DNA from 4 places in the Rhodoferax ferrireducens T118 genome. Region 1 is predicted to be linked to each of the others. Evidence: predicted binding sites of a transcription regulator. Region 1 holds the regulator's gene; each other region holds the start of a gene.
The links. The regulator sigma-54, encoded in region 1, starts transcription at its own class of promoters, with help from an activator protein. The targets are predictions, from matches to a motif close to TGGCANGNAANCTGCTTT.
Positions count from the first base shown of each region.

Region 2: RFER_RS24425 (PEP-CTERM sorting domain-containing protein) is a predicted target of sigma-54. The motif match lies at 1,518-1,535, and genes of this name have one in related genera.
Region 3: RFER_RS19535 (PEP-CTERM sorting domain-containing protein) is a predicted target of sigma-54. The motif match lies at 1,590-1,607, and genes of this name have one in related genera.
Region 4: RFER_RS02580 (ammonium transporter) is a predicted target of sigma-54. The motif match lies at 1,841-1,858, and genes of this name have one in related genera.

Region 1 is NC_007908.1:813,354-817,078, reverse strand. It holds gene RFER_RS03885 (THUMP domain-containing class I SAM-dependent RNA methyltransferase) at 1-1,023, opposite strand, end outside; gene RFER_RS03880 (RNA polymerase factor sigma-54) at 1,020-2,612, opposite strand; gene lptB (LPS export ABC transporter ATP-binding protein) at 2,626-3,420, opposite strand; gene lptA (lipopolysaccharide transport periplasmic protein LptA) at 3,420-3,725, opposite strand, start outside.
Region 2 is NC_007908.1:472,289-476,013, reverse strand. It holds gene RFER_RS02320 (vitamin B12 dependent-methionine synthase activation domain-containing protein) at 1-427, opposite strand, end outside; S-adenosyl-L-homocysteine riboswitch at 451-521, opposite strand; gene RFER_RS24425 (PEP-CTERM sorting domain-containing protein) at 781-1,422, opposite strand; gene RFER_RS23880 (hypothetical protein) at 1,855-2,028, opposite strand; gene RFER_RS02310 (DsrE/DsrF/TusD sulfur relay family protein) at 2,039-2,392, opposite strand; gene RFER_RS02305 (ArsR/SmtB family transcription factor) at 2,394-3,155, opposite strand; gene RFER_RS23875 (hypothetical protein) at 3,419-3,556, shown strand; gene RFER_RS02300 (aminotransferase class IV) at 3,618-3,725, opposite strand, start outside.
Region 3 is NC_007908.1:4,294,954-4,298,678, forward strand. It holds gene RFER_RS19530 (aspartate ammonia-lyase) at 1-155, opposite strand, end outside; gene RFER_RS19535 (PEP-CTERM sorting domain-containing protein) at 472-1,545, opposite strand; gene RFER_RS19545 (molybdopterin-dependent oxidoreductase) at 1,871-3,725, shown strand, end outside.
Region 4 is NC_007908.1:542,376-546,100, reverse strand. It holds gene RFER_RS02595 (isovaleryl-CoA dehydrogenase) at 1-410, shown strand, start outside; gene RFER_RS02590 (DUF6172 family protein) at 520-843, shown strand; gene RFER_RS23895 (hypothetical protein) at 921-1,088, shown strand; gene RFER_RS02585 (TMEM165/GDT1 family protein) at 1,155-1,718, opposite strand; gene RFER_RS02580 (ammonium transporter) at 1,929-3,131, shown strand; gene ipdC (indolepyruvate/phenylpyruvate decarboxylase) at 3,276-3,725, opposite strand, start outside.

The DNA of each region.
Region 1 (3,725 bases):
GTCCTCAAACTGGCTGGCCGCGTGGCGCGCCCCTTTGGCCACACCGGCGACCTCGATGCGCTCGCCATACGGTGGGTTGAGCAGCATCACACCAGGAATATCAATCGGCGGCAGGCGCTGCAAGGCGTCGCCACCGCGAAACTCGATCACGTCGGCAACGCCGGCGCGCTGCGCGTTGCGCTGGGCAAAGTCGACCATGCGGTGCGCCACGTCACTGCCGAAAATAATAGGTTTTTGGCCTGGAGCCCTCGTCACTTCTGACTCTTTAGCTTCTTTTTTTATAGCATCCCAGACGGGGCGCTGGAACGGCAAATACTTCTCGAAGGCAAAACGGCGCAGCGAGCCGGCGGCAATATTGCAGGCGATCTGGGCCGCTTCAATCACAATCGTGCCGCTGCCGCAGCAGGGGTCGTACAGCGGCAGCAAATCCTCGTCGCCATCGGCCCAGCCACTGGCGGCCAGCATGGCGGCGGCCAGGGTTTCTTTCAAGGGCGCGTCGCCCTTGTCTTCGCGCCAGCCGCGCTTGAACAGGGGCTCGCCCGAGGTGTCGATGTAGAGCGAGCAGCTGTCGGTGGTCAGGTGCGTGTAGATGCGCACATCGGGCCACTGGGTGTTGACGTCCGGGCGCACGCCGCCCGCCGTGACGCGGAAACGGTCACACACCGCGTCCTTGATCTTGAGCGCGGCAAAGTTGAGGCTGGTCAGCGGGCTGTGCTGCGCCGTCACTTCCACCTTGATGCTTTCGCGCGGCGTGAACCAGCGCTCCCAGGCCACCTCACTGGCGGCGCGGTACAAATCCTGTTCGTTGCGGTACTCGGTGAACGACAGCAGCACCAGCACACGCTGCGCCAGCCGGCTGTAGAGGTTGAGCAGCATCGCGTGCGCGAAGGACGTGCGCACGGCCACGCCGCCGCGCTGCTTGGTCACGCAGCCCGGCGGCAAGCCGGTGATGCGCAGCACCTCGGGGGCCAGGTAGTCTTCCACGCCAGCGGCGCAGGGCAAGAAGAGTTGCAGTTGGTTCACAAGGCTTTCCTTAAGCTCGCGGGAGCGATGCGCAGCCCCTCGCGGTATTTGGCCACGGTGCGGCGGGCGCATTCGATGCCCTGCTCTTTGAGCATCTCGGACAACTGGTGGTCACTGAGCGGCTTGGCCGGGCTCTCGGCGCTGATAAATTGTTTGATCAAGGCCCGCACCGCCGTGCTCGACGCATTGCCACCCGACTCGGTGCCCAGGCCGGAGCCAAAGAAATACTTGAGCTCGAAGGTGCCAAACGGGGTCGCCATGTATTTGGCGGTGGTCACGCGGCTGATGGTGGACTCGTGCAGACCGAGCTCTTCGGCAATCTCACGCAGCACCAGCGGGCGCATGGCGAGTTCGCCATGCATGAAAAAACTCTTTTGCCGCTCGACGATGGCCGAGCTGACGCGCAGGATGGTGTCAAAGCGCTGCTGGATGTTCTTGATGAACCAGCGTGCCTCCTGCAGGCGCTGCTGCAGGGCGGCGTAGCTGGACGCATCGTTGCCGCCGCCCTTGTGCTGTTTGATGGCATTGGCGTAGATGTCGTGCACGCGCAGGCGCGGCATCACATCGGTGTTCAGGCGCACCTGAAATTTGGCCTGCGTACCCTGGCCCACTTGAATCACCAGGACATCGGGCACCACGATGTTGCGCTCCACATTCACGAAGCGCCGCCCCGGCTTGGGCTCCAGACGGGCGATCAGCGCAATGGCTTCGCGCACGGCAGCATCCGTCGCGTCGCACAGCAGCATCAGGCGCTTGACGTCACGCCGGGCCAGCAACTCCATGGGTTGGGCACAAATACGCAGCGCCACCTGCACGGTGGCGGCGCGGGCCGGCTCTAGCCGCTCCAGCTGCTGCAAGGCGCGCAGTTGCAGACTCAGGCATTCCGCCAGATCTCGCGCACCCACACCCGCCGGCTCCAGGCTCTGCAGCAGCCCCAAGGCGACCGTGAAATGGTGGACCAGCTGCTCCACCTGGGCCTCATCGCCGCCGGCGAGCCCCTCGGCGAGCGAGGTCAGCGTGTCTTCCAGATAACCATCGTCATTAAGCGACTCGATCAAGAACTGCAAGGCGGCGCGATCCTCGGCACTCAGGCGCAAGGCCAGCGCCTGCGCGTGCAGGTGGCTTTGCAGCGACACCTGGGTGCGCGCCAGCTCGGTCACATCGGCGTCGTCATCGCCGTTGAGGTTGTTGCTGCGGGCTTTGGCGTCACCGCCCCACTCGCTGTCATCGGGCGCCAAGGAGGCGCTGCCGTCGCCCTCCCAACTCTGCGCATCGTCCGCCGAGAGCGGCGAATCATTTGAATCATTCTCGGCTGTAGCCCTCGTCTCTGTTGGATAGTCAGCTACCGAACTTGTAGCACGTTCAGCGTCGAGGTCATCACCCCGGACCGGTGTGTCAGCCTGCGCCAGACCAAATTCCTCACGCGGCGACTCGTCTGCCGTCATCTCCAGAAACGGGTTGTCATCGAGCATCTGGTCCACCTCCGCGCTGAGCTCCAGCGTGGAGAGTTGCAGCAAGCGGATCGACTGCTGCAACTGTGGCGTCAGCGCCAGATGCTGCGAAACCCGAAGGGAAAGGCCTTGTTTCATGGGGTCAACATGTTTACATCTTGAAGTGCTCGCCGAGATAGACCCGGCGCACTTCAGCATCGTTGACGATCTCGGCCGGGGTGCCCTGGGCCAGCACGCTGCCATCGCTGATGATGTAGGCGTGGTCGCAAATACCCAGCGTTTCGCGCACGTTGTGGTCGGTGATCAGCACCCCGATGCCGCGGTTCTTCAGGAAGCTGATGATGCGCTGGATCTCGATCACGGCAATCGGGTCGATCCCGGCAAACGGCTCGTCGAGCAGAATGAAACGCGGCTGCGTGGCCAGTGCGCGCGCAATCTCGACCCGGCGGCGTTCACCACCGGACAGAGCCAGCGCCGGGGTTTCCCGCAGGTGCTCCACGCGCAGGTCCTGCAGCAAGGCGGTCAGTCGTTTTTCAATTTCGTCCTTGCTCAGCGGCTGGCCGGATTCGTCATGCTGCAGCTCCAAAACCGCCCGCACATTGTCTTCTGCGTTGAGCTTGCGAAAAATGGACGCCTCTTGCGGCAGGTAGCTCAAGCCCAGCCGGGCACGCTTGTGAATCGGCATGCGCTCAACCGACTGACCATCGATCTTGATGTCACCCGCGCTGGCATGCACCAGGCCGACAATCATGTAGAAGGATGTCGTTTTGCCGGCGCCGTTGGGCCCCAGCAAACCGACCACCTCGCCCTTGCAGACCACCAGCGACACGTCTTTGACCACCTGGCGACTGCCGTAGAACTTCTGCAGGTGGCTGACTTCGAGTCGACTCTCGCACTGGGCGCCATCGCTGCGCAACTGGGCTGGGCGGACAAGATTGTCTGGCATCACTTCTTATCCCCGCCCAGCGTCGTGGTGGCGCGCAGCGCATCGGCTGGCGCTGAAGCTGCATTGGCGGGCGCCGTTGCCGCCGCTGCCGCTGCGGCGGCATTGGGTTTCGGCGTCAGCATGGCACGCACGCGGCCGCCTGTCGCGCTCGGCGCTCCTTGGGCCACACCGCCATCAACGGTGAACACGTCGGTGCTGTTGTTGTAAACAATCACGCCGCCGCTCATCTCGTCGTTCAGCGTCGCGCCCAGGTAACGGCGCAATTGCGCCTGCTTGTTGAATTTCACGGTGTCGGCACGGCTGTC
Region 2 (3,725 bases), 340 kb from region 1:
CCACCGGTTTGCCCTGCACGCAGCGCAGGCCGGCCTCGATGACACTCCATTTGCTGGAGTCAATCATGACCGGAACCCTTGAAATATCGGGCTCTGACGCTATCAAATTCAAGAATTTCACCATGGCCGCCTGGCTGTCGAGCATGGCCTCGTCCATGTTGATGTCGATGATCTGGGCGCCGTTCTCGACCTGCTGGCGCGCCACGCTCAGGGCCTGGTCAAACTCGCCGTTCAAAATCATGCGGGCAAAGGCCTTGGAGCCAGTCACATTGGTGCGCTCGCCGATGTTGACAAACGAAGCGATGGGGGACAGATCTTCTGCTCTGTCCCCGGCTGATGGGGAGGGTGCATCGGCTGACAGCGCAAGGCCAATCGTCAACGGCTCCAGGCCGGACAACTTCATGGAGGGGGCAATAATTTCGGACATGCAACTCACCTGTAGCTAAATGGATCAGGTGAGCGTCGTTGGGGTCATCCAAGCCTGACCGGCCATGTGGCCGACTGCAACGCTCCTTGGAAGAAATGAATTTTAAGGGCTAAGCAGTCCGGATATTGCAGCAGGGGTTTGTCGTCACGCTGCTCAGCCGCCCGCGCAATGTCAACGGACTCATGAAAGCCGTCACAGCAGTCATTGGAGTTGATGAAAAATTGACGGCCAATGACAGGATTTGGGTACTTGGGCCAAGCTCACGAAGCCAAACGCCCACGTTGCATGGAGGCGCGGGACCGGGCCATCCTTCGACAGCCCAGCCTGCGCGTCATAACGCGCCCTACATGGTTTTATATTTTGGCGCGGCGGCGTACAAAAGCCAGGCCAGCGAGCCCCAGGCCCAGCAGCGCAAGTGACATCGGTTCGGGAACCTGCGCGAATGTGGCGTCAACCTGCACGGCGGCACCGTGGTTGTAGCCCCACTGTAGATAGTTATCTATGGCGGTGAACGCAATGAGATTGTCGCCAATGACCAGGTGCGAGGTGATGTCAGCAAATGAGTTATTGGCAAATCCGTTGTGATCACTAACCACAAGGTTGCCGTTCACATAGATATCTCCGTCGTCGTCAAAGCCATTGTTGAGGACTGCAGACAAAGGAAGGGCGCTGAGATTAAAGATACCTCTGGCCCAAATCTGGGTCTCGCTCTGGGAAAATTGCCCGCCCCCACTCCAAATGACTTTCGCCACGTAACCTGGCCAAGGGGAAAGTTCAGTCGCGGATGCCCACCCAGAATCGTTGAAGATTGCATTGCCATTCCAGCCGCTTGGTCCGAGGTCGCCTGCCGTGACTTTCCAAGATGCATCTGTCGCCGTCAGCACAGTGGCCGAACTTGAAGGGGCGACACCCAGCAAGCCCAGGAATAGCGCCGCAACACAGCCCATTGTCTTCATACTGTGCGCGAAGGTGCACCTTGCGAAATTCAGCTTCATGATATTTCTCCAGAGAAAATGAAGAACAACAGCACATCTGCTATTCATTTAGCAATGCAGACCGCTGTCGCGTGTCGCAGGTGCATTTTCATCAACAAGCATAATTCTTGCCATCATTCGTAACCTGTTGATATTTGTTACTTATTTCCTCGTTTTGTTGTCAGTCTACAAGCGGGTGTAAATTTTCTCGACAGGATGCAAGCCGTATGGGGCGCAGAAATACGAAGGGTTGTCGGATGCCCGCCCGTGGCGGCGTGCGATAGGCGACCCGATCACCGTCAAAGGGTGGGCGTCGTACAACCCTAAGCGAAAGCGGCCATTGGAGCAAGTCGATCGACCTTCCTCGTGCCTGCCAACGTGGTGCTATCTGACGCTGCAACAGGCAGTTTGTTGCAGCAATGGAGTGAGGCTTGGGATTGCAGCCTGCGCCAGCTACGCGGAGATTCGACCGAAGGGGCGCGCGGACGAAGGATTACCGAAATGCACGCGCAGAAACGGCAGCGTGGCCTCAAGCACTTCCGGCGCGACCGGCGTTGTGGCGTTGTAGTCGAGGTAGATTAGCTGGTTCATTTGACCAGCCCCCGGAATCAACGCGGTTCGTGTCACGGGGTGCTCCTTAAAAAACCAGGACCTTGTCACTCCACTGCGTCCATGCGGCAAGCTCGTCCATCGAGCTGCGGGAAGCGCCCTTGACCAAGTCAGTTTCACTGATGCCGCGCGCGTCAATGCAACTGCCGCAGACACCAATCGCGCCGCCGGCGCGCTCAATCATGCCCAGCATGTCGCCAAGGTTGTAGTAGCCCTGGGGCACCTTCTGCCCGGCCTTGGCGCAGGCGGCGGCATCTCCGATCAGGAACAGCTTGACTTCGGCGTCGCCCGCCTTCAGCAGGGAACGCGCCAGACGCAGGCCGTTGTAGCTTCGTTCGGTGCCGTAGGGCGGATCGTTAAGAATGAAAAGATACTTGACCATGTCATTGGCCTCCTGGTTTGATGGTCGACTGCAAAGGGTTGAAGTTTTTGCGGACCGGCTCCTGAGGGGTGATGCCGGTTCTTGGCTGGCTTGGCTCCCCTGCAGAGGCCTGGACCGGGAGTCCGGCAGCCTGCCACTCGCTGACGCCGTCAAGTATCTTGCGTACCCGATAGCCCTTGGCTGCAAGCAGAACGACAGCTTCGTCGGACAGCAAACAGAAGGGTCCGCGGCAATAGGCCACGATGTCCTTGTCGAAGGGCAGTTCCGCGAGCCGTTTTTCGATCTCGGCCATCGGCATCGAGCGGGCAAAAGGCAGGTGCGCCGCCTCGTACTCGGCTAGCGGCCGAACGTCGATGACAACGACATCGCCCCGCCTGGCCTGTTCCAGCAGTGCTTCTCGGCCGACTGAGGCGAGCCTGGCCGGATCGGCCACCATCTGATCCAACGCCAACCTCAGTTCCAGCAAGTGCTCCTCGGCGACCTCCCGCAATGTCACCAGCAAGCCAGCCACGTCACCACCCGTCAGCCGGTAGACCACATACTTGCCGTCGCGACGAGAGGTGACCAAGCGAGCATCCCGCAAGGCCTTCAGGTGCGCGCTGATGAGCTTGATGTCGGCCGACAACTCGGTCGCCATGACGTCAACCGTTTTTTCCCCCTGCGCCAGCAACTCCAGCAACTCCAGCCGTTTCGGGCTGGAAACCGCCTTGCCGATGCGTGCGACTTGTTCGTAGAGCAAGTCTTTTAGCGTTCTTTGATTCATTCGTACATTCTAACAATTAAGAGAATGATTGAGAATAAGCTGACCTGTTTGCATCTATAAGCACCGGGGCCTGTACCAACCCGCCGGAGCCCGGCGCCGAACTGAAGGACGGCTGTCAACAAAGACCTTTGATATTTCGCAACACCCATAGCAAAAACTGCTTGCAACTGCGCATTTTTAAGCGTAGGTTGAGGTGTGGGATGTGCTGACTTACAGCCAATGCCTGAACCGGTTGGCCTACCCACGCTTCAGTAGGAGTCTTTATGTCAACCCTGCATTTTCCAAAAAGCTTTGAGCATTTCAGCGGTAGCATCAAGAAAACGGATCCGGCCGCGTGGGTTGTGTTGGCCTTGGCGATCGCTTCTTTGGCCGTGCTTTATGCGGTGATCTATTTCCGTTGAGGCCCCGCGATTTTCTGTTGCCCACCCGAAGGCCGCCATGCTGGGCCATTGCGGCAGTACATCAAAGCGAATAATCTATCGGCTGGCTGTACACCGGATCGGCATGCCAGGCCCAGTAGGTCTGTACCAGGCGCTGCGTGATCGGCCCCGGACGGCCATCACCAACCGG
Region 3 (3,725 bases), 1.2 Mb from region 1:
ACGTAGCCGAACGCTTTGACGAAGTACGGCTCGTTCGACATCGGGATGCCGGTGATGTGGAAGTTTTCCTTTCCGCGCAGTGTTTGCACGCCATAGTAGGCACTGTCGGGCAGTTCTTTTTCGCCCAGAAAGTCTTTTTCGATTCGAGTGCTCATTGTGTTTTCCTTGGTTGGTGGTCGAGAGTTGGCGCGCAGCGTGATCGCCTCGTGCCATCAGAAAAATGCAAGCGTGAGACTGGCCATGAGGCACCGGTTGAGTATTTGCATGCCAGTCAGTCTAGGACTGCCCCCTGGGACTTGAAAGCAAATAAATCCGCGCTCAATGGCTTTATGCAAAAAATGCATGACTGAGATAAACCGGGGCCTCGTGCGCTATCTTGCGGTGCGAATAAAGCGCGCCCATCAAGAAAAAGGCCCTGTCGGGTGACAGGGCCTTTGTTGCTTTGGGACGCCGATTAAAACGGCGCCTGATTCAGTTCCTGCGGCGGCGTGCCAAGCCCGCGACAGCAAACAGGGCCAGTCCAACGAGTGCGAGCGAATTAGGCTCCGGAATGAAGTTCCCCGGCGTCAGCGCGCAAAAGTCGCAGATAAAGAGCTGCTCACCACCGTCGTTCAGCGCGCGCATCTTGAAATCGACCGACATGAAGTAACCAGCTGCCGCCCAGGCCTCCAGGTTGTTGTTGAGCTCACCCACATAGGCCGCGAACTCGGCATTGCTGGCGCCCAGGTTGTTGCTCACGAAGTAGTCCCCGGGATTGCAGGCAGCCTGATTGGCTGCGCCCTGGTTGTAGGCCGCGCCGGTTGTGAAGTCAACGCAGAAACGACCGACCGTGCTGACGTAATCAGTGGGTTGGTCGAAGGCCGTGAACAGCGGGTCGCCGGGGGTGTCACCGCAATGACCCAAAAAGCCCGAGTTCAAATTCGAGTTCAACTCATAGCAGGTGCCGGTTGGATTGCCAGCGGCATCCAGAATTTTGAGTTCGGCCCAGATGAACTGCTGCTGGGTAAGGTCCGTTCCCTGCTGGTTGTTGTCGAACAGGAAGACCAGGTCGCTGCGTATCGTTCCGTGGGTGAGATAAGCGAGTACCGATGACAGGCTCGCGTCCCAGCGGCCAACGATGTCGGATCCGCCCGCCCATGTCGTCGCCGGTTCATTGGCCGCGGTCATGTTGAACGCCGTGACGCCACTGCCCGTGGGCGCGTCGAACGGGTCGTCCACCTTGACAACCGCTGGCAACTGGCCGACAAACGGGCCGGTCGGACTGCTGTAATTATCGACCTGCGTCCCGTTGGAGTTTCTGTAGATGATCAGCTGGCTGTTGATCTGGCCCGGGCTCGACTGCACCGGGTAAGGGCCACTGGGCAGGCAGCGTGGGTCACCGGCGGCGGCACATTTCTGCAGCAGATCGAGCGAGTAAACGGAGAAATCACCGTACGTGCCGACCGTTATTTCGTTCGCCGGCGGCAGCAACAAACTGGTTGCATTGGCGGCAAAACTCGCCGCAAAAGCCACAATGGCTACCGGTAAAAACCTCTTGAGTTTCATCATAATCTCCTTGAAGGTTGATCGACGTGATGGGTTGACGATTAGCAGCATGTTTCATGCCAAGAGAGGGCGAGACGCCATGGAAGCCATAAGAATCAAGGACTTAACTTATGCATTGGCGACCATAGGGTCGCCGTGCCGGGGACGGGTGTAAAAATCGGCGACACTTTTTTGATCGAAACCGCAGTTCAGTTCCTCACGCACCGTTAATCTTGAGCCCCGGAAAAACCAGCAGCCACCTCAGCAAAACACGGCTGTCACCCATGTTCTGGACAACCCGCTTCAGCCTGTGACTCAATCCCCCCTTTCTTGAACGAGGCCTGCCATGACGGACACTACCCATTACCGAATTTGCCCCCTGTGCGAAGCCTGCTGCGGGCTGGAGATCAAGGTACAGGACGGTGTTGTGACCAGCATCAAGGGGGACGCCCGCGATGTGCTCAGCCAGGGCTATATCTGCCCCAAAGCGGTGGCACTCAAAGACCTGCATGACGACCCGGACCGGCTGCGCACGCCGCTGATCAAGCGCAACGGCCGGCATGTGGCCGCCACTTGGACGCAAGCCTTTGCCGAGATTGCGCGCCGCCTGCCGCCATTGCAGGCCCAGCACGGCCGCCAGGCGGTTGCCGTGGCGGTGGGCAACCCGACGGTGCACAAATACGGCTTGCTGACTTACTTCCCCAAGCTGGCCCGCGCTTTGGGCACGCGCAACGTGTTTTCAGCCTCCAGCCTGGACCAGGTGCCCAAGCAACTGGCCTGCGGCTTGATGTTTGGCCACTGGATGACGGTGCCGCTGCCCGACATCACGCGCACCCAGTTGCTGCTGGTGATCGGTGCCAACCCGCTGGCCAGCAACGGCAGCATGTGGACCGTGCCCGACTTTCGCGGCAAAGCCAAAGACCTGCAGGCCCGTGGTGGCCGCCTGGTGGTGATTGACCCCAGGTGCACCGAGACCGCCGCCGTGGCCGATGCGCACCACTTCATTCGCCCCGGTGCCGACGTGTTTTTGCTGGCGGCCATGGTGAACACCCTGTTTGCCAGGCAATGGGTGCGATTGGGCGCGGTGGCTGACTGGGTGAGTGGCGTTGATGCGGTGCAGCAAGCGGTGGCTGCTTTCACGCCTGAGGCGGTGGCCGCGCGCTGCGGCATGACGGCTGACACCATTGTTGAATTGACGGGTGAGCTGGCGCACACCGAGCGCGCCGCCGTCTATGGCCGCATCGGCACCTGCACACAAACCTTTGGCACGCTGGCGAGCTGGCTGGTGGATGTGCTCAACATCCTCACCGGCCATCTGGATGTGCCGGGCGGCGCCATGTTCACCAAAGCCGCCGCGTTTGCCAGCAACACGTCGGGTGCCAGCGGCAGCGGGCGCGGCGTGGCCACGGGACGCCATCACTCGCGCGTGAGCGGCGCGCCCGAGGTGATGGGTGAGCTGCCCATGACCTGCCTGGCTGAAGAAATCGAGACCCCCGGCACCGATCAAGTCCGCGCCCTGATCACGGTGGCGACCAACCCGGTGATCTCGGCGCCCAACGGGGCGCGTCTGGCCCAGGCGTTGGAGGCGCTGGACTTCATGGTCAGTGTGGACATTTACCTGAACGAGACCACGCGCCATGCGGACGTTGTTTTGCCGGGCGTATCGCCCCTGCAGGACGAGCACTTTGACGTGTCATTCCCCCAGTTGTCGTGGCGCAACCACGCCCGCTACAGCCGACCGGTGCTGCCGGCCGAGGATCGGCCCTCCGAGTGGCAAATCCTGCTCAAGCTGGCCGCCATCGTGCAAGGTCATGGTGCCGACGTGGATGTGAATGCTTTGGATGACGCGCAGTTTGCGCAAGATACACAGCGTCAGTTCGGTGCACAAGCCGCTGCGGTGATGGACGCCACCCAAAACCTGCGCGGGCCCCAACGCCTGCTCGATGTGGCCTTGCGCACCGGCCCCTATGGCGACGCCTTTGGCCTGAAACCCGATGGCTTGACCCTGGCCAAGGTGATTGCGGCCAGCGGCAGCGGCGGCATGGACCTGGGCGAGTTGCAGCCGCGTGTGCCGGAGCTGTTGCGCACCCCCAGCGGCAAGATTGAGTTGGCCCCGCCCCTGCTGCTGGCCGACCTGCCGCGTGCCTGGGCCGACCTGCACAGCAAGGCGCCAGATCTGGTCATCATCGGCCGGCGCGATG
Region 4 (3,725 bases), 270 kb from region 1:
GCCTGTACCGGGAGGCGCCCGTGAACACCATCTGGGAGGGCAGCGGCAATGTGCAGTGCCTGGACGTGCTGCGCGCGCTGTCAAAAACACCCGCCGTGGTGGATGCTTTTTTTGCAGAAGTCAACCAGGCGCGCGGCGCCCAGGCCTTGCTGGACCGGCATATTGCCGCGCTGGCGACCGATCTCAAGGACTTGGCTGATTTTGAATACCGCGCGCGTGATGTGGTCGACCGCATGGCGCTGGCTCTGCAGGCCTCCCTGCTGGTGCGCCACGCCCCGGCGTTCGTGAGTGATGCGTTCTGCGAGTCACGCCTGGGGCAGGTCGGTCAGCACAACTACGGCACACTGCCGCGCGGTGTTGATGCCGGCGCCATCATCGCGCGCGCGACACCCAGGATCGCACGGGCCTGAAGCGCCTGCCACTGGCATGCGCCCAGTCAAAGCCGTCAACGCATAATCGAACGTTCGCGAATCACATCCCCATGTGGGGATGTGCCGCATTAATTCTCAGAAGGCCAGCGTGAAAAAAACGTTTAAATTAGACATTGAAGGCAAAAACCGTGACCGGGTGCTGGAAGCCACCAAACACGAGATCCGCAAGTACGTCAAGCGCCAACGGCGGGTGCCGCTGCCCGAGGGCGTGGACTATTGGGATTTTGACTGCAAATTTGGCAGCAATGAAGCCAACGCCGCGGTGGTCCATTTCGCCACCATCACGAGTTTGATTGATGCGCTGGCCAAGGACGGGGGCGCTGAGTTTTACCTGGAACTATTGGCCAAGCCCGGCCATCGCGCGGCCCGCGCGGCCGGTGCTGAGCCGTCTGATCAGGCCGACCGCGACTGACCCGAGCAAGCCGGGCCCGCTGCCCAATCCCAAGTGCGGGGATAATCGCCTGTTTTTAAAACTATCTGGAGTATTTCATGGCCAAAGAATTCCGTACTGAAGCTGAGCGCAAAGCCAGCCCCCGTCCTGTCGCCCCCAAAGGCGTGTGCTACACCGCCGGTCACGGCCAAATGCGCAGCCTGGAACGCGGCACCGCCACCAACAACAAGAAAAACCCCGGCAAGCGCTGCAAAAAAGGCGGTTAATCGCCCTTCACAAACCGGCGCCGTCATCGCACGTTGCGCCGGTGCTTGCCGCCTGAGCGCCAGGGTTTAAATCCACCCCAGCAAGGCCGCCAGCCCCAGCCCCAGGAAGATCAAGGCAGACACGATGTGCACCGCGCGCAGCGGCAGCAGTCGTGTCATGCGTTCACCCAGCCAGACCACCGGCGCATTGGCCAGCATCATGCCCAGCGTGGTACCGGCTATGACTGAAAAATAAGCGTGGTATTGCGCCGCCAGCATGACGGTGGCAACTTGGGTTTTATCCCCCATCTCGGCCAGGAAAAAGGCGATGACGGTGGTGCCAAAGACACCAAACCGGGGCGCCGCGCCCGTTTCGTCGTCGTCCATCTTGTCGGGAATCAGCATCCAGACCGCCATGGCGATGAACGAGCCGCCCAGCACCCAGCGCAGCACATCCGGTCCCAGCACGGTGGTCACCCAGGCCCCCACAGCCCCTGCCAGGGCGTGGTTGGCTAGGGTGGCGACAAAGATGCCCAGCACAATCGGCCAGGGCCGGCGAAAGCGCACCGCCAGCAGAAGTGCGAGTAGTTGGGTTTTGTCACCCATTTCGGCCAAGGCCACGATACCGGTTGAAACTAAAAATGCGTCCATAGCGGGCGATGGTAACGGACGAGCACCTGTGCCGGTGACCCTCCCTGCTTGTCGTCCTGCCTGCACCGCTTGGAGACACGGCGGCCCGGACGCACGTAGTCCGTACTCATGGGGGACCGTTTTGGCGCGTTTTTTGCTTTAGTTTGGTGCGCAGTCGGCAATCAGCTGCCGGATGCACCAATTCAATTCATTTTTTCTCAAAAGGTTTTCATGGAAGCACTCAAACAGGGCGCCGACACCTTGTTCATCTTGCTCGGCGCCGTCATGGTGCTGGCCATGCATGCAGGTTTTGCATTTCTGGAGCTCGGCACGGTCCGCCGCAAGAATCAGGTCAATGCGCTGGTCAAGATCCTGGTGGACTTTTCGGTCTCGACCATCGCGTACTTTCTGGTGGGTTATGGCGTCGCCTATGGCACTCATTTTTTTGTCGGCGCCGAGCAGTTGGCCGCCAAGAACGGTTTCGAGCTGGTCAGGTTCTTTTTCTTGCTGACGTTTGCCGCCGCCATTCCGGCCATTATTTCGGGCGGCATTGCCGAGCGCGCCCGCTTCTGGCCGCAACTGATCGCCACGGCGGTCATCGTCGGCTTTGTCTACCCATTTTTTGAGGGCATTGCCTGGAACCAGCATTTTGGCGTGCAGGGCTGGATCAAAAGCCTGACCGGCGCCGAGTTTCATGACTTTGCCGGCAGCGTGGTGGTGCACGCGGTGGGCGGCTGGGTTGCGCTGCCCGCCGTGATCTTGTTGGGCGCGCGCGCCAACCGCTACCGCAAGGACGGCGGCATTTCGGCCCATCCACCATCGAGCATTCCGTTTCTGGCGCTGGGTGCCTGGGTGCTGACGGTCGGCTGGTTTGGCTTTAACGTGATGAGCGCACAAACGCTGGACAAGATCTCGGGGCTGGTGGCGGTCAACTCGCTGATGGCGATGGTGGGCGGCACGCTGGCGGCGCTGGTGGCAGGCAAGAATGACCCTGGCTTTGTGCACAACGGACCCCTGGCAGGGCTGGTCGCCGTGTGCGCTGGCTCCGATCTGATGCACCCATTAGGTGCACTGGTGGTGGGTGTGGTGGCCGGTGCTCTGTTTGTGCGCATGTTCACCCTGACGCAAAACAGATGGAAGATTGACGACGTGCTGGGCGTGTGGCCACTACATGGCCTGTGCGGCACCTGGGGCGGCATTGCCGCCGGTATTTTTGGCAGCCAAGCGCTCGGCGGCCTGGGGGGCGTGAATCTGGGCGCCCAACTGATCGGCACCGCCATGGGTGTGGCCTGGGCCGTGGCGGGTGGTCTGCTGGTTTATGGCGGACTCAAAGCCGTCATGGGCTTGCGCCTGAGCCAGGAGGAAGAATACAACGGCGCCGACCTGTCCATTCACATGATCAGCGCCACGGCCGAGCGCGAGGTCAACTGGTGAAGCCTTTCAGGGCGAAGCAGGGAGCGCAATATTGCTACTATTTAAATAGCGTGTTGCGCCTGTACAGCGGGGGCTAGAGGCCTGTTTCTTATATATTTCCCAGCCTACCCCCGGACCTGTCACAGCGTGCGGACCGGGCGCCGTCTATTGCGGCGTGCTGAGCCGCTTGACCCCGGCCACAAAGCGCGAAAGCGTTTCTGACAGCACACCACGCGGGATCGTGATGTCAATCAACTGAAAACGCCCGCGGGTTGCAATCGCCTTGTCCAGCGCGGCCTTGAGCTCGGCGCGGGTGTTGACCCGCACTCCATCTCCCCCCATGCCGGCTGCCATTTCGGCAAAACCCCAGTGGTCGAGGTCATTGAAGCCAGACTCGGGCTGGAAGGTGCGCAGCATTTCCCAGCTGGCGTTGTTGAACAGCAGCACGATCGGGTCCCAGCCATAGCGTCGGCAATTGCCCAGCTCCCAGCCGGTCATCTGGAACGCGCCGTCACCGACCAGGATCAGCGGGCGCTCACCGGTCGCGGCCTGCAGACCCAGGCCGGCGGGCACACCAAAACCCATGGTGGCGTAGTAGCCGGGCGCGATCAGGGC